Regions from separate parts of the Enterococcus sp. GPZ-007 genome, predicted to be linked through region 2. Evidence: a T-box and tRNA genes for the amino acid it is inferred to sense, from the RefSeq annotation. Region 2 holds a T-box; the other holds one or more tRNA genes.
The links. A T-box is a leader RNA that pairs with one kind of tRNA and senses whether it is charged. The one in region 2 lies ahead of serS (serine--tRNA ligase), so its partner is inferred to be a tRNA-Ser.
Positions count from the first base shown of each region.

Region 1: it encodes a tRNA-Ser, which carries the amino acid that the T-box ahead of serS (serine--tRNA ligase) is inferred to sense. The anticodon was not compared.

Region 1 is NZ_JCAFYN010000032.1:2,383-11,737, reverse strand. It holds gene nrdF (class 1b ribonucleoside-diphosphate reductase subunit beta) at 1-278, opposite strand, end outside; gene nrdE (class 1b ribonucleoside-diphosphate reductase subunit alpha) at 351-2,510, opposite strand; gene nrdH (glutaredoxin-like protein NrdH) at 2,706-2,924, opposite strand; gene AC4J95_RS15000 (FeoA family protein) at 3,318-3,788, shown strand; gene feoB (ferrous iron transport protein B) at 3,789-5,951, shown strand; gene AC4J95_RS14990 (FeoB-associated Cys-rich membrane protein) at 5,939-6,073, shown strand; tRNA gene AC4J95_RS14985 (tRNA-Ser) at 6,562-6,649, opposite strand; tRNA gene AC4J95_RS14980 (tRNA-Ser) at 6,657-6,746, opposite strand; tRNA gene AC4J95_RS14975 (tRNA-Asp) at 6,758-6,830, opposite strand; gene AC4J95_RS14970 (hypothetical protein) at 7,508-8,161, shown strand; gene AC4J95_RS14965 (hypothetical protein) at 8,258-8,650, shown strand; gene AC4J95_RS14960 (hypothetical protein) at 9,070-9,355, shown strand, end outside.
Region 2 is NZ_JCAFYN010000058.1:9,529-18,883, forward strand. It holds gene AC4J95_RS19275 (ParB/RepB/Spo0J family partition protein) at 1-431, shown strand, start outside; gene AC4J95_RS19280 (DUF951 domain-containing protein) at 461-658, shown strand; gene ychF (redox-regulated ATPase YchF) at 689-1,789, shown strand; gene AC4J95_RS19290 (DUF1129 domain-containing protein) at 1,804-2,508, shown strand; gene AC4J95_RS19295 (DUF4811 domain-containing protein) at 2,550-3,257, opposite strand; gene AC4J95_RS19300 (MDR family MFS transporter) at 3,254-4,720, opposite strand; gene AC4J95_RS19305 (MerR family transcriptional regulator) at 4,865-5,338, shown strand; gene guaB (IMP dehydrogenase) at 5,443-6,927, shown strand; gene serS (serine--tRNA ligase) at 6,989-8,269, opposite strand; T-box leader at 8,314-8,523, opposite strand; gene AC4J95_RS19320 (sensor histidine kinase) at 8,554-9,355, opposite strand, start outside.

The sequences.
Region 1 (9,355 bases), on a different contig from region 2:
TTGTTCAGCACCGCTTCTTCATGGGGCGTACGGACATCTTTTCGCAGCTGATCCATACCGCTTTCTGATTGAACGGTATCAAGTAAAGTCAGACCACCGAAAACATAGCCCACTGTTTTTTTCTCTAAATCAGACAGTTTACGCCAGTCATCTAAGTCATTGGACAACGGAATACGTGTATCCAACCAAAATTGTTCGGTTAATTTTTCCCACGTCGATTTATCGATGACGTCTTCGATCTCATTCCAGTTAATGGCTTCATAGTAAGTTTCTGCCATGGATATTCCCCCTAAAATAGTTATTTATGCATAACACGACCTCTCGAACCGAAGTGCGAGAGGTAGCGATCATTAGATTACACAGCTTTCACATTGATTTGAACCGATTTCTTCGGCATCATCAGTGAAGGTACGTACGTAATAGATTGATTTACAGCCTTTGTAGAAGGCGTAGTTACGTAAAATGTTCAAATCACGCGTCGTTTGTTTGCTTTCTGTTTTCCATTCGTACAAGCCCTCAGGAATTTCTGAACGCATAAACAAGGTCAAGCTCATTCCTTGATCGATGTGTTGTTGCGCAGTCGCGTAAACATCGATCACCTTACGCATATCCATGTCATAGGCAGAAGTATAGTAAGGCAAGGTTTCATTATTTAAGTAAGGTGCTGGGTAATAGATCTTACCGATTTTCTTTTCTTGACGTTCTTCAATCAAACGAGTGATCGGGTGTAAGCTTGCGCTAGTATCATTGATATATGAGATCGAGCCATTTGGCGCAACAGCCAAACGGTTTTGGTGATACAGACCGTCTTTTTTGACTGCCTCTTTTAATGCTTGCCAGTCTTCAGCAGTTGGTACGAAGATATCCTTGAAGATTTCTTTGACCTTATCTGTTTTAGGTACAAATTCACCAGTTGTGTATTTATCGAAATATGAACCGTCAGCATAGGCTGATTTTTCAAAATTATGGAAGACCGTCTTACGTTCTTTTGCCAATTCATTGCTTTCCATTAATGTCCAATAGTTGAGCAACGTGAAATAAATATTGGTGAAGTCGATGGATTCTTCTGAACCATATTCCATCAAATGTTTCGCAAAGAAGCTGTGCAAGCCCATCGCGCCTAAACCAATCGTATGATTCAGTTTGTTTCCATTTTGGATTGAAGGAACGACCTCAATATCTGATTCATCGGTAACAAAAGTTAATGCACGCACCATTGTCCGAACAGATTGACCAAAGTCGGGACTTTCCATCAAGTTAACGATATTGGTTGAACCAAGATTACATGAAATATCAGTACCTAGAACATCATACTCTTGACGTCCATTGATCGTAGAAGGTGTTTGCACCTGTAAAATTTCAGAACACAAATTACTCATGACGATTTTTCCATCAATTGGATTGGTACGATTTGCGGTATCGATGTTGATGATGTATGGATAACCAGATTCCTGTTGCAATTTAGAAATTTCATTTTCTAGATCACGTGCGCGAATTTTTTTCTTGCGAATGTTTGGATTTGCGACTAAGTTGTCGTATTCTTTTGTGATATCGACATAAGAATAAGGCACACCATACTCACGTTCAACACCGTAAGGGCTGAACAAATACATATCTTCATTTTTACGAGCCAATTCGTAAAATTTATCCGGTACAGTCACACCAAGTGAAAGAGTCTTCACGCGAATTTTTTCATCAGCATTTTCTTTTTTCGCAGATAAGAACATTTCAATATCTGGATGGAAAACATCCAAATAAACAACTCCGGCCCCTTGACGTTGACCTAATTGGTTTGAATAAGAAAAGCTGTCTTCGAATAGTTTCATGACAGGAACAACACCACTAGCGGCACCATCGTAGCCTTTAATCGGTGCGCCAGCTTCACGTAGATTGGACAGGTTGATCCCAACGCCGCCACCGATTCGTGATAATTGCAGAGCGGAGTTGATCGAACGACCAATGCTGTTCATGTCATCGGTTACTTGGATCAAGAAACATGACACCAATTCGCCGCGACGTTTGCGTCCAGCATTCAAAAAGGATGGGGTAGCTGGTTGATAACGCTGATGGATCATTTCGTCAGCTAATGACAACGCTAATTTTTCGTCGCCATTTGCAAAATACAAGGCGTTAAAAGCCACGCGATCTTCATAGCTTTCCAAGTATTCTGTTCCGTCATTACTCTTCAACGCGTATTGAGAGTAAAACTTATACGCCGCCATAAATGATTTGAAGGTAAAGTTCTGTTCAGCTAAATAATTGAAGAGTTTTTCAATAAAAGCAGGAGAATATTTCGCTAGAAACTCTGCTTCTAAAAATTCTTCTTCTATTAAGTAGTCGATTTTTTCTTGTACCGAAGAAAATGTATGGGTGTTTGGTTCAACATTTTCTTTGAAAAAAGCGGCTAGGGCTTCTTTATCTTTATTTAGTGGTATCTGTCCGTTTACTGGACGGTTAATTTCGTTGTTCAACTTGAAGTAAGATACTTCACCTAAGTCTTTCAAACTCATCTCGTCACATCTTTCTATATGTAGTAGTAAGAAAAAAGAAAACTTTGCAATCGTGGATCGCAAAGTTTCGAAAAACGGTGCTCTAGAAGCAGCTTCTTCGGAAATAAGCCGAATCATCCCTAAAACATGAAAGGCTGTTTTAGGATAATCCTTCTTATTTCTTGAAGCTAAACGCTTCTGTCGCGACCTCTTAAATTACGCTAATGCTTTCAATTGATCTGGACGGAAACCGATGATGGCTTGTTGTCCGCCGAAAATAACTGGGACACTTTGGAAACCTTGATCTTTTAGAAAACCTAGAGCTTCGGGCTCATTGTCGATGTTGACCTCTTCGAATGAAATTTGATTCTCAGTTAAATAACGTTTTGTCATCTTGCACTGCATACAATTGTTTTTAGAATATACTTTAACCATAAGACTGCCTCCCTTGATTTCTACAATTACTAGTATAAAAGATGTAGGGAAAAAGTCAATCGTTAAACACCATATATTGTGGTGGCGAAATAGTGGTATACTACTCTTTGTGTTTTTTGCAAAAACCTTGAAAACAGGCGGTTGCAAAGAATAATCCCTTTACAGAATAAAAAAAACCGTTACGAGATGTTTTTTTACGGAAAATAAGTTTTTTTTATAACGAAAAACTAGAATTCAAAACAAACAAAGCGATGATTGTCAAATAAATTGCTCAGAAAAAATATAAAATCTTCGACCATTTATTGACTTTGCTAGCAAATGAAGCTATTCTTAGTGAGAAAGATTCTCATTATTAATTAGATATAGAAATTGAATCGTAAGGTGGAGAAAAAAATGACAACTTTGGCAGATGTCTCATTGAACCACGTCGTTCAGGTTGATGAAATGGCTTTAGGAAATGATTTGAAGCACCGCTTACAGGATTTGGGAATGATTGTCGGTTCAAAAGTTGCCGTCGTGAACCATTCTGGTGATAACGGAATCATTTTGCTACACAATACACGACTGGCTTTATCCCAGTCTTTATTAAATAAAATACTTGTGAAGGAACTAACAGAAGATCAGGAAACTTGGGTCTCTTTAGATCAATTAAGCGCAGGCGAAGAGGGTGTCGTGGTGAACGTTCATGGCAGTGGTTCGATCAAACGCCGATTGATGGATATGGGGTTGACAAAGGGAACCGCGGTCAAAGTAGTGAAGCTTGCTCCATTAGGGGATCCGATCGAGCTGCGGGTTCGTGGATATGAGCTGAGTTTACGAAAAAACGAATCAGAGATGGTGGTCGTATCGAAGGAGGCGGAATAGCTGGTGAAGACGCATATTGCTTTAGCAGGAAATCCCAACAGCGGGAAAACGAGTACTTTCAATATTTTGACGGGGACCAATCAGTTTGTGGGAAACTGGCCGGGTGTAACGGTTGAACGCAAAGAAGGTATCTATAAGAAGGATTCAGAAGTAATCATCGATGATCTGCCAGGTATCTATTCATTATCACCTTATTCTCCAGAAGAAGTGGTGGCACGAGACTATTTACTATCGGGTACACCTGACGCCATCGTTAATATTATTGATGGAACCAACCTAGAACGGAATCTATATTTGACGACACAGTTGATCGAGACAGGCATTCCTGTGGTAGTTGCTGTAAATATGATGGATATTATCAAGAAAAGTGGCAAGCAAATCAACCTAGACAAACTTTCCTATGCTTTAGGTGTGCCGGTCGTGGGAATCAGTGCGCTAAAAAATTGGGGTTTGGATAAAGCGATCAGCGAAGCCCTACATCTAGTAAAAAAAGGCGTGGAGGAGGTCAATTTTCCTCATTATGATAATCGTTTGGAAGCCGCACTTAACGAAATCGAAGAAGTTTTAGGTAGTACGGTAGTCGCTAAATATAGCCGCTGGTACAGTCTGAAGTTGTTCGAGCGGGATGAGCGGGCACAAAGTGATTTAGATCTGAGTCCCATTCAACAAAAAGATCTGCAGGAAATTATTAAGATTACAGAGAAAATTTTTGGTGAAGATGCGGAAAGTTTAGTAATCAATGAGCGTTACAATTTTATTACTGATTTGAAAGCATTGTGCGTCGTCGATGAAGATCAATTCAAATTATCCATCTCTGATAAAATTGACCGAATCGTTACGAACCGCTTCTTGGCGTTACCAGTTTTTGCTTTAGTGATGTGGTTGATTTACTACATTGCGATTCAAACAGTGGGCGCAATGGGAACGGATTGGGTAAATGAGAATTTATTCGGCGATATCGTACCAAATTTTGTCAGCTCGACTCTTCAATCATGGAATGTTGCTGATTGGATGCAAAGCTTGATTTTGGATGGGATTCTTGCTGGAGTCGGAGCTGTTCTAGGCTTTCTTCCGCAATTGATGGTGCTTTTCTTATGTCTAGCTCTGTTAGAGGACTGCGGTTATATGTCTCGGATCGCCTTTGTCATGGATCGAATCTTCCGTAAGTTTGGCTTGTCTGGAAAATCCTTCATTCCGATGTTGATTGCGACAGGCTGTGGCGTGCCGGGAGTAATGGCTAGTCGAACGATCGAGAACGAGAAGGATCGCCGCATGACTGCCATGTTGACGACCTTTATGCCCTGTTCTGCGAAACTACCGATCATTGCTTTGATTGCCGGAGCTTTCTTTCCTAATAGCAGCTGGGTAGCACCGTCAGCCTACTTTGTTGGAATGGGGGCAATCGTTTTATCTGGAATTGCTTTGAAGAAAACCAAGCTATTTTCTGGTGATCCAACACCGTTTATCATGGAGCTTCCGTTGTATCATATGCCGAGAATCGGCAATACCCTTCGATATACGTATGATCACAGTAAGGCCTTTGTTAAACGTGCTGGGACGATCATCTTTGTTTCTAGTATCATTATCTGGTTTATTTCCAGCTACAACTTTTCACTGCAAGCTGTTAATGAAAATGATAGTATCTTAGCTGCATTGGGCGGTTTGATCGCACCATTATTTGCACCATTAGGCTGGGGTGATTGGCGCGGAGCAGTCGCAGCTATTACTGGCTTAGTTGCGAAGGAAAACGTCATCGGGACTTTCGGGATTTTATATCGCCATGCAGAAGTTGCGGAAAATGGTGTAGAAATCTGGAAATCTCTGCAAGCAGCATACACACCAATTGCCGGCTATTCATTCTTAGTCTTTAATCTGCTTTGTGCCCCATGCTTTGCAGCGATTGGAGCGATTCATCGTGAAATGGGGGATATCAAGTGGACGTGGCGGGCGATCGGTTATCAATGCGGACTCGCTTATGCTGTGAGCTTCATCGTCTATCAATTTGGTCACGTAATGTTTGAAGGTGGAGCGATTGGGATTGGTTTGATTTTAGCTGCATTAGTACTTGCAGCGATGGTTTACTTCATCGTGAGAAGACCAGCTAAACAAACACCGTCCATTACAATCGAAGAGATCAAAGAGGTGAAAGAATGGCAACTATAGTATTAAGTATCTTGATCTTCGGCGGTGCTGGAGTGATCATTTATCGACGCGTTAAAAACGGTAGCTCATGTGAGGATTGCAACAGTGGCTGTCCGGTAAAAGAGGAACAGCATAAACATTAATTAGTAACAGGAACCTAGTGAATATCACTGGGTTTTTTTATGCAGTATTTTAAGCGATAATTAAAAGACTTAAAACCAACTATCATGCATTCCCTGCAAAATGTCGATTGGAAAAGCATACTTTTCATTTTGGGGAATAACGGAATCAATATCACAATACGGGCACAAGGCGGTATCTTCTATCCAATCAGTTATTTTGTCATAGTTGAATAGACTCTGGCAGTAAAAGCATCCGCATATTTTGGATTCCTTCAATATTGCTTTGTTGTGTTCACAATACTTATGGGCATCTCTATAAATATTCCTCATAGAATGATCAAGCATCCTTTCACTCAATTTAACTAATATAGGCAGAAGTCGCCACCCTCTATAGGTGGGTGATGAATGCTTTTTCGTTTTGATCTTGTTCCCTTCGTACAAGATACAATCACGAAAACATAAATAAGCCGGACTAAACGTTCAAAGAGTTTAGTCCGGCTTATTCGTTACGGAGAAGGAGGGATTTGAACCCTCGCGCCGGTTTCCCGACCTACACCCTTAGCAGGGGCGCCTCTTCAGCCACTTGAGTACTTCCCCAAATAAAAGGAGGATAAGGGATTCGAACCCTTGCACGGTTTTACCCGCCTGACGGTTTTCAAGACCGTTCCCTTCAGCCGGACTTGGGTAATCCTCCAGAATAACTAACGGTTCCGACGGGATTTGAACCCGCGATCTCCTGCGTGACAGGCAGGCATGTTAACCCCTACACCACGGAACCACTTAGCACAAAGAATAGTATACCGAAAGATGAATCGAACTGCAATAGAAAATTAATAGAATAAATAACGAAGAGAAATCGGTTTTTATTTTGTTAATCCTTGAAAATAAGGAATATCATCAAAATAAAACAACTAATAGAAGAAGTTTCAATCGTTGATCGTAACTCTCTAGGGTTTTCAATAAATAATTACAAAAACGCCTATTAATTTTGATTTAAATATAAACTCATTTTTTTTTACCAAATATCATATGAGGAGTAGAAAGACAGACCAGTAAATTTATAAACGTTAGAAAATACTCTTTCGCTTTATGTTAAGTGACAATAATTGATATTTATTCTATTGTTTGTTCGTTTTTATCCGATAATGTGCTATTTTATAGTAAACATTCAAATGATTTTAACTTCCTGTTTAACTTAGGAGGGCGATTTAACAGTGAAAATAGGGTGCGCGTGTGGAAATATACTGAATGATGAAAACTTAGAGACTACGATCCCGCTAACGATTTTTCCTTCGAATGATTATTATGATGTGCTGGAGTAAAAGCCAAAAAATGTGGAGAAGCTTGTTGATAAAATGCCTGTTGGTTCAATGTGGGCGTGTAGGATATGCGGCAGACTTCATTATTTTAAAACAGGGAAATTAGTTATCTACAAATTGGAGGAAGAAAGATTTGATGATGAATAAAGATAAATCAGTGATTAACATTCAGGATGGGAAGATCCCTGAATTAGAAAAAATGGATTTTTCATCAAGCAGTTTTGATAATGAGCTTTATAAGTTATTTTTCGATGCAACAGATTATCATGATATAGTGGTTGAAGCGACAAGGCTTAAAAAAGTTGCTGTATTAGATGTGTTTAATGAAACTATGCAGATAGGAGACCCGAGACTTGATCTATTGTCAAATGAATACTTCAGACTAAGTCAAGAAAATAAGTATTTATCTTTTTTTGAGAGAGTATTTGAAATAAATGATAACGAAGCTTATATAGATTTGGGAGGTGAAGATGGCAAGAGTAAGATAATAGAATCAATGGATAATGATTGCGAGGCATTAGATAAGATAGATAGACTAATTTATATGAATCAAATCGATATATTAAATAATGGTGAGAATTATATATATAAGATTGGAAATATAAATCTTTTAAAACTATTTATCAAAGGTTTTCTTCGAGAAAAAATATGGAACAGTTTATACTTTAACTCACATCCTATGATGTTAATCGCCAATTATGATCTGAGCCTCCCAGTTATTTTTGATAATGATGAAGATAAAAAACTTTATGAAAAAATTGCACATGTGAATAATCTATTTTTAAGATAATTTAGGGTTTTCAATTGTAAATGTTAGGAAAATAGGGTAGTGATCACTCAAAAAATCAGAAACACAAAAATAAGGTACAAGCAAAGGAACAAAATAATGGGAAAATTAACAAGCTATAATTTACCTGAATGTGATTACTGGGTAAAAAAAGTATTACAGGATGAGAAGGGAACCCTGATAGTATTAGATAGCAAACAATTTATGGTGAAAATTCTTTTTGCAGGTTTTGTCTATGCCATGTTAACCGCAGATGAATCTGGACTTCAAAAAAGAGATTATGAATGGGTCAGAAAATTCGGAAAAGATCTAAAGTGGGGATTTTTCAAACTATCAAATTCAAAGTTTCTTGATTTTATTTCAGACCAAACTATGGGTATCTATGATGATTGGGATTTAAGGCATTTTGTTGTATGGACTCAAGACGATTCTGTTGAGATAATTGCCCATTATGAACCAGAAATAGAAATTCAGGAAAAGAAATTGAAATAGGTGCTTTTCCAAGTTGTGTCGCAAAGTTTATCTAATAATCAAACATTTTAGAGCATTAATTCAACTGATTTACTCAAAAACGGAGAGTGTAACATATCATCATCACATTGAATTATGTCATTGACATAGCCACTCGTTCTGAACCAATAATTAACATCCTAAAATAGAATATTTTTTGAAAGTAGGTTGGAATACTTTTTATTGTATCCAAGCTGTTTATTTGATCTTAAATATTCAGGTGGATTTACTATATTTCAACACCAAGTAGTATTAATCGATATTTTCTCGTGGATTTTAAATCCGTTTATTCATAATTTGTTGAGAAAAGAATAAATTTTGTTATTGATTAATTTGGAATTAGTGTAAACTATAATTAGGGTTGAAGAAGTTATTAAATTTCAAATTTTGGAGGGTTTAAAATGAAAAAGAAAATGCTTAAGATTTTATTTGTTGGGTTTGTTTTAACTAGCTTAGCAGCATGTTCTAATGATAAGTCTGCCAGTCCAGCAAAGACGAAGGGCACAGAGTCTTCCTCATCAATCACAGAATCGACCAAAGAATCTACATCTTCTTCTAAAGAAGTGGAACTACTTGAAGAAACATTAAGTTCAGAGGAGAGTAGTGAGGGAGGCAATTCAAAACTATTTGAGTTCATGATCGAAGCGGCACGGTCTCAGCTTCCCGCAATGAAAGAACAAATGGGTG
Region 2 (9,355 bases):
TTGGAAAGAGCCGCCCATATATCGCGAATTATCTTCGACTTTTAACTTTGCCTAAACTGGTTAAGGAAATGGTGCAAGATGAGCGTTTGTCAATGGGTCAAGCCCGCACCTTGTTAGGTCTAAAGAAAAAGGATCAAATCTTAAAATTAGCAAATCGTGCGGTAAAAGAGAATTTGACAGTACGTCAATTAGAACAAATTGTTAATGAATACAATGAAGGTAAAGCGAAAGATAAGAAAAAAGGACCTCGTTTGACCAAAGAAAAACCATACTATTTACGAGAAAGTGAAGATCGTTTGATGGACAAATTCGGAACAGGGGTCGAAATCGTTGAGAAAGACGGTAAAGGAAAGATATCGATCGAGTATCTGTCTCCATCTGATCTGACACGAATCTTAGACATTTTGAATATTCATTTTGATGAATCGTAAGAATGTATATGGAATAGGAGGATTGCCAGATGTATGATTTAGGTGATATTGTTGAAATGAAGAAACCGCACGCATGCCAGACAAATCGTTGGGAGATCATTCGGATGGGTGCGGATATCAAAATCAAGTGTGTCAACTGCGGACATATCGTTATGATGACGCGACGTGATTTTGAAAAGAAAATGAAAAAAATCCTTGAAAAGAAAAGCGATACAGTTCAAGAATAATTCCTTAGTAGAGAAAGAGTGAAGTAGACCATGGCCTTAACAGCCGGAATCGTAGGTTTGCCGAATGTTGGTAAATCTACCTTATTTAATGCAATTACGAAAGCAGGAGCAGAAGCTGCCAACTATCCTTTTGCAACAATTGATCCAAACGTAGGGATGGTGGAAGTACCTGATTGGCGTTTAGAACGTTTGACTGAATTGGTTCATCCGAAAAAAACAGTACCGACCACATTTGAATTCACTGACATTGCTGGGATCGTCAAAGGTGCAAGCAAGGGTGAGGGGTTGGGAAATCAATTCTTGAGTCATATCCGACAAGTGGATGCGATATGTCACGTGGTACGTTGTTTTGACAATGAAAACATTACACACGTAGAAGGTCGAGTGGATCCATTAGAGGATATTGAAACGATCAACTTGGAACTGGTTTTAGCAGACTTAGATTCTGTTAATAAACGCTATACTCGAGTGGCAAAAGTTGCTAAAACAAAAGAAAAAAATGCAGTAGCAGAATTAGCTGTTCTAGATAAATTAAAACCCGTTTTAGAAGAAGGGCAATCTGCTCGTACAATCGAATTTACCGAAGAAGAACAAAAGATAGTCAAAGGTTTATTCTTGTTGACTAGTAAACCAGTTCTGTATGTAGCAAATGTCGATGAAGATACCGTGGCCGATCCAGATGACAATGAATATGTACAAACCGTTCGTAATTTTGCTGCCAGTGAACATTCAGAAGTGATTGTTGTTTGTGCTGAAGCCGAAGAACAAATTGCGGAGTTGGACGATGAAGATAAAGCTGAATTCTTAGAAGCAATGGGCGTTGAAGAATCTGGGTTAGATCAATTGATTCGTACAGCGTATGATTTACTAGGTCTAGCAACGTATTTTACTGCTGGTGAACAAGAAGTTCGTGCTTGGACCTTCAAAAAGGGAACGAAAGCGCCTCAAGCAGCAGGTATTATCCATACTGATTTCGAACGTGGATTCATTCGGGCTGAAACAGTATCTTTTGAAGACCTAGATAAATATGGCAATATGCATGCGGCAAAAGAAGCGGGTCGTGTTAGATTAGAAGGAAAAGATTATGTTGTGCAAGACGGCGATGTAATGTTGTTCCGTTTCAACGTTTAGGGAGGAAAGAAACAATGGAACCAGAGAAGTTGCAAACGTTGCAAACTGAGAATGTTCAACTTGAAGAAAAGTTGACTAAGCGTAACGAACAATACATTTTTGACTTGAAGAAAGCTTTAAAAGCAGCGAACTTAACGGATGAACAGACGATCGTTGCCTTAAATGAGATGCTGCCAACTTTAGTTGAAGAACAAAAAACAGGGAAAACGGCTCGACAATTGTTCGGAACTGTGTCCGAACGTTTAGACGCGATCGTGAATAAACCTGCTGAACAGAAAAAATCAACCACTGCTTCATTGATGTGGTTGGATAATTTCTTACTATTATTCGGTCTTTTAGGAATTGTTGCCGGAATCATGGGACTGTTTGTTTCACGTGGAACACAAACGGTTACTTATGGTTTAACAACGTTACTTGTAGCTTCAGCAGTCGGTGGTTTAGTATTTTATATGATGTATCTATTTGTTTATCAATATGAGCAACCAGGTGCTGATAAATCGAAGAAACCTAAAACATGGAAGACAATTTTAATGTTGGTTTCGGTTACGATTGTATGGTTCTTAGTCTTCAATGGAGCGGCATTATTACCGCTAGCATTGAATCCTATTCTTGATCCGATGGTTATGGTCGTACTATCAGGACTTGCTTTAGCGCTGCGTTACTACTTAAAAAAACGTTTTGGCATTGTCAGCAGTTTAGCTACTGCACCTCGTAGATAAAAAATAAAAAGAAGCAAAGTTCAGACGAACTTTGCTTCTTTTTATTTTGTTGCTTCAGCAATTAGTTTTTTCATTGCTTGTTGTTGGTATTCAGCAGTTGCTTGTTGAATGACTTTTTGCTGAGCTGTTTGATCCATTGATGGGTTTTGTATCATGGCAGCTTTGACTTTTTCTTGAACGAAAGACTTAGCAGTAGTTTGCATAGTCGTCTTGTTTTCTTGCACTAATTTCGCTAATTTTTTCGCTTGATCGGTACTTAGAACCAACCAATCTTTTTGAACATCGAAGGTATTTTTTTCCTTAATCAATTGGTGATCCTTGCTGGAAAGTCCAAACCAGAATTTTATCGTGTCATTTTTATAAACCCAATAGGTTTTTGATGTCTGTAATTGAGATTTTGCTTGATCCTTTTTCACAATATTGCTGACATGATCTGTTCCTGTTGGTTTTAGCTTTTTCTGTGACTCATTGGTTTTATACAAATAAATTTTCTCTTTCCCATTACCAAGTGGTTGGTAAAGCAACATCTTCATAGCTTTATTATCAGCTGTAGAGGTTAACGTCTGTGTCGTTGTTTCCGTAACTTTCTTCATACCATAATGGTAATGATCATTGGCAGTAATAAAACCTAGACTGATTAAGAAGATTACCGCGAAAGCAACGGAAAGAATTGTTTGCCAAGTCTTTTTACCAAATATATTTGTTAACGCAAATGCTAATACGCTAATGATGGTTACAACGAAGATCATTTTGCTGCGCTCCCTTCAACTTTTTTATTAGCTCTCAGGAAGAAGGTAATGATGAAACCTACTAACCCAAACACGACAGCGACAAAGAACGCTGCATGGTATCCAGACAAAGTAGCGCTGATTGCTTGATTTTTATATGATAACGGCAAGGTTTTTAATAAATGCGTTGATGGTAGATTATCTTTTGTGACGTTCGTTAGGATGCTGATTAAGATAGCTGTCCCAATCGAACTAGCCACTTGACGGAAGGTATTGTTTACTGCTGTACCATGACTGATCAGATTCATAGGTAATGCGTTCATGCCGGAAGTTGTGACTGGCATCATAACCATTGAGATACCGAACATTCGTAAAGCATATAGGATCACGATCATTGCTATCGGTGTTTCTTGCGTTAAGAAAGCAAACGGTAGAGTCGCCGCTGTAAGAATCAACATACCGCCGATTGCTAGGCGTTTCGCACCATGCTTATCAAAGATCGCCCCTGTAATTGGCATCATCATTCCCATAATCAAAGCTCCTGGCAACAGCATCAGACCCGAATGGAAAGCTGATTCACCTCGGATATTTTGAATATACAATGGAAGGACCATTTCGGCTCCTACCATCGCCATATTCACTACACCGCTCAAAATAGCAGCGATTGTGAAAGTAGGTGACTTAAATACCCGTAGTTCTAGGAAGGGATGCTCCAAATGCAATTGGCGCCAAACGAATAATCCGATAACGATTACTCCGACAACTAAAAAGCTAATCACTTTTGCGCTACCCCAACCATCATTACCTACGGAAGAGAAGCCGTAAAGTAAGCTACCAAAACCGATAGTTGATAACAAAGCTGATAGTACATCGATACTTGGATTAGATAACTGGATAACACTCTTCATTAAGAAGATTGCCAATACTAAAACTAAAATGACAATCGGAATCACCATTCCGAAAAGATCTCGCCAAGTGTAGTGATCGATAATCCAACCGGAAAGGGTAGGACCTAAAGCTGGTGCAAGACCAATAACTATACCAGCCATCCCCATTGCGGATCCGCGTTTTTCTGGTGGGAAAATCGACAACATAATGTTTTGCAGTAATGGCATCGAAATTCCGACACCAGCAGCCTGGACTAAACGTCCGATCAATAATGTAGAAAAATTAGGTGCGACAAAACAAGTAATTGTACCGATCAAAAAGATTGTCATTGCTGTTAAATATAATCTTTTTGAACTGAATTTATTGATCAGCCAAGCGCTGATGGGGATCATGATCCCATTCACTAGCAAGAAGCCAGTTGTTAGCCATTGAACACTAGAAGCAGATATATCGAAAGCTTTCATTAGTGCTGGAAAAGCTGTTGTTAATAATGTTTGGTTTAACACCGTACAAAATGTTCCTATCAATAGTACAACGACTAATAAAGAACGATTGTAGGGTTTTCCATAAATATCGACCGTTTGATTATTACTCACGATCTAACGCCTTCTCTCTTTTTGAAAATTTTCAGAAAAAATAAATGTTCGTTTGTTACTTTACTGCTATTCGATTTTTTTGTCAACTTACTTGACACTATTGTTATCGAAAGTATAATAAGTAGGTGAAGAGAGGGATGCGGTGTGAAGAATAATACAGTCAAGCAGCTCCTAGAAAGTGATGACTTACTAGTAGGTATCAGTGAATTAAGTAAAGTAACCGGTGTTTCACCACGACAAATTCGTTATTGGGAACAAAAAGGCTACATTGAATCAACAGGTGAAAAGAGTGGTAATCGAAAATTTAAGTTGCCGATGGTGATCAAAGTAGAGATTATCAAACATTTTTTGGATGAGGGCTACACGTTGATTGCTGCAGTTGATAAGGCTTGTGAACGGCAAGAAAACATTCATCAAGCAAAAATATTGCTGCGCGATGTATTCAAAGGAATTCAACAGGTTGGAGACCGCTACACAGTGATACGTTTAGACGATTTTATCAATAAGAATGGCTTCTATTTGATTCGAGACAATGATACGAACCAAGCGACTTATCAAATGTTCGGGGATGAGAGCGAAATCACTACGGAATTACTAGAAAAATGGTTTGGAAACTGAGAAAAATAAAGGTTAGATGAGGATTTTAGCACTAGTTGTTGACTTCACTCGCTCATTCTGTTAGTTTTTTTATTAAAAATAATTCTGGGGAGTGGTAACGAACAATGTCTAATTGGGAAACGAAATTTGCAAAAAAAGGTCTGACTTTTGATGATGTTTTGTTGATTCCGGCGGAGAGTCATGTATTGCCAAACGAAGTGGATATGAGCGTACAATTGGCGAAAAATATTAAATTGAACATTCCGTTAATGAGTGCAAGTATGGATACTGTGACAGATAGTAAAATGGCGATCGCTATGGCTCGACAAGGCGGGCTGGGGGTTATCCATAAAAATATGAGTGTTGCTGCCCAAGCAGATGAGGTTCGAAAAGTAAAACGTTCAGAGAGCGGTGTAATTATTGATCCGTTTTTCTTAACACCAGAACACAAAGTACAAGATGCTGAAGATTTAATGAGTCGCTACCGTATTAGCGGGGTGCCAATCGTTGAAACATTAGAAAATCGCAAGTTGGTTGGTATCATCACTAATCGGGATATGCGCTTTGTGACGGATTATGATATGTTGATCAATGATGTTATGACGAAAGAGAGCCTTGTGACTGCTCCCGTTGGAACAAAATTACAAGATGCAGAAAAAACACTGCAAAAACATAAAATTGAAAAATTACCAATTGTCGATGATGAAGGTCGTCTAAGTGGACTAATTACTATTAAAGACATCGAAAAAGTCATCGAATTCCCAAATGCAGCGAAAGATGAACATGGGCGTCTGTTGGTTGCTGCAGCGGTAGGCGTAACAAGTGATACCTTTGAACGTGCTGAAGCTTTATTGAAAGCAGGAGCAGATGCTATTGTAATTGACACAGCTCACGGACATAGTGCGGGTGTCTTACGCAAAATTCGAGAAATTCGTGAAACATTCCCAGAAGCGACTTTAATTGCTGGAAACATCGCAACTGCTGAAGGGGCAAAAGCATTATATGATGCTGGTGTGGATGTCGTAAAAGTCGGAATTGGTCCTGGCTCGATTTGTACAACTCGTGTTGTTGCTGGTGTTGGTGTGCCACAACTAACTGCGATTTATGACGCAGCCTCTGTTGCGCGTCAATATGGCAAAGCAATCATTGCAGATGGTGGAATCAAATATTCTGGCGATATCGTAAAAGCATTAGCAGCTGGTGGACACGCAGTGATGCTTGGATCGATGCTGGCTGGAACAGACGAATCTCCTGGTGAATTTGAAATTTATCAAGGGCGTCGTTTCAAAACGTATCGCGGAATGGGTTCATTAGGAGCGATGGAGAAGGGTTCAAGTGATCGCTATTTCCAAAGTGGTGTTAACGAAGCGAATAAATTAGTCCCCGAAGGTATCGAAGGGCGTGTCGCCTACAAAGGAACCGCAGCGGATATTATTTTCCAAATGATCGGCGGACTGAAGGCTGGTATGGGATATGTCGGTGCAGGAGATCTAAAACACTTACGTGAGAATGCACAATTTGTTCAAATGAGTGGGAATGGACTGAAAGAATCACATCCACATGATGTTCAAATCACCAAAGAAGCACCAAACTATTCAGTAGAACAATAAAAAAAATTTCTTGATAGATAAAAACAGCGACTTCGCATAAGCGTAGCCGCTGTTTTTGTATTTAATTTTCTTTTTTGATGACCTTCACATTGCCCATGTACGGAACTAAAACTTCTGGGATGGTAACAGAACCATCTTCATTTTGATAGTTTTCTAAAATTGCGGTCACAGTCCGTCCAACAGCTAACCCTGAACCATTCAAAGTATGGGCGTATTGGACTTTACCATCTTCATCGCGGTAACGAATCATCGCACGTCGAGCTTGGAAATCTTCACAATTAGAGCAAGAACTAATTTCACGATAGGTATTTTGAGCAGGAACCCAAACTTCAATGTCGTAAGTTTTTGCAGCTGAGAAGCCCATATCGCCAGTACATAAAGTAATGACACGATATGGTAAGTTTAATTTTTGTAAAATAATTTCGGCATTTTGAGTCATTTTTTCTAGTTCATCGTAAGAATTTTCTTTATCACTGAATTTGACCATTTCTACTTTATGGAATTGGTGCAAACGGATCAATCCACGGGTGTCACGACCAGCACTGCCTGCTTCAGATCGGAAAGAAGGAGATAGGGCAGTGAAATAGATCGGCAAATCTTTGCCATCTAAGATTTCGTCAGCATAGTAATTTGTCAAAGGAACTTCAGCAGTTGGGATCAAGGTTAGATCACGATCTTCAACTTGGAACACGTCTTCCTTGAACTTAGGAAATTGCCCTGTACCAAACATTGCTTTACTGTTCACTAGGTAAGGAGTAATCATTTCAGTATAGCCTTGTTCATAGACATGTTCATCTAACATAAAGTTATAGACAGCGCGCTCCAAACGAGCAGCCAAGCCTTTGTAATAGACAAAACGACTTCCAGCAACTTTCGCACCTCGTTCGAAGTCCAATATATCTAGATTTTCAGCAATATCCCAATGGTTTTTTGGTTCAAAAGAAAATTGACGTGGGGTGCTCCAGCGACGAACTTCTACGTTGTCATCTTCATCTTCACCGATCGGTACAGAATCATGTGGTAAGTTTGGTAAAGTTGTAGCAATTTCAGTTAATTGAGCATCAATATCAGCTACTTGAGTATCAAATTCTTTGATCTTTACGCCAACTTTTTTCATTTCAGCGATTTTATCAGCGGCCTGTTTTTTTTCACGCTTTAGTTTAGCAATTTCGTTTGAAACGTCATTACGATATTTTTTTAACTCTTCTGTTTTAACTAATAATTGGCGTCGTTGTTCATCTAGGTCTAAGAAACGTTTCAAAACATCTTCTTTTACGCCTCGAGTTGCTAATTTTTCACTAACTTCAGCAAAGTTGTTGCGGATCATTTTTACATCTAGCATTGTTTTTCCTCCTTTAAAATAAAAAAACACCATTTCATCCCAATAACAGGGACGAAACGATGTTGAATTTCGCGGTACCACCCAAATTCAGCCTAAGCTGCACTTGTTTGACGGATATCGACGTCACTCGGTTTTTCTTTCAAAAAACGCAGATCATGAAACTGGATTTCCTTAAGATGCTTTGTTGATTTTCACCAGCCATCAACTCTCTAAAAAAACACACATAAGTACTTGGTTTCCTGCATATCTTATTGACACCAGTATAAGCAATCAAAAATTTAAAGTCAATGATTATCCGAGATAGTCTTTGCCTGATTCTTATAGAGAGGCAAGTGAATAATGAACGAGGTCCAATCTTCATTAGATTGGGCGTAGATGTACCCCCCATGAAGATTGACAATATTTTGAGCGATTGCCAGACCAAGTCCAGTCCCGCTGATTTCTTGCGAACGTGAACCATCAACTCGATAAAAACGATCAAATAATTGATCCAAAGCTTCTCTAGGAATTGGGGTACCATTATTTTTCACTGTAACAACAGCTTCATTTTTCGCTTTTTCAATTTCGATAACTATTTTATCCGCTTCAGTTCCGTATTTTAGTGCATTGGTAATCAGATTGTTGAAGACACGTACAAGTTTTTCCGTATCTCCATCCATAATTAGTTGCTTCTCTTTTGTATCGACTTGAATCTGAATGCTTTTCTTTCTTGCTTCCAATTCAAAATCAGCGGCCAATTGCTCTAATAATTGCACCATGTCAAATGAAACATTATTAACTGGAACAGAAGGTTGTCGAACTTTAGAATACTCAAACAGGTCCTCTACCAAGGATTTCATCTGTTTGGCCTTTTTATAGGCGATACTAGTATATTTGAGAATTTCATCGGGATTTTGATATTGACCATCCTCGATTAGACCAAGATAGCCAATGATCGAGGTTAATGGTGTTCGAATATCATGACTGACATTGGTAATCAACTCATCTTTAGATTTCTCAATCTCACGTTCATCTTCGATAGCCGCAACGGTACTATCGACTAAACCGTTGATGCTGTCCACGACTTTGCTGAGATCTCCACGCAGC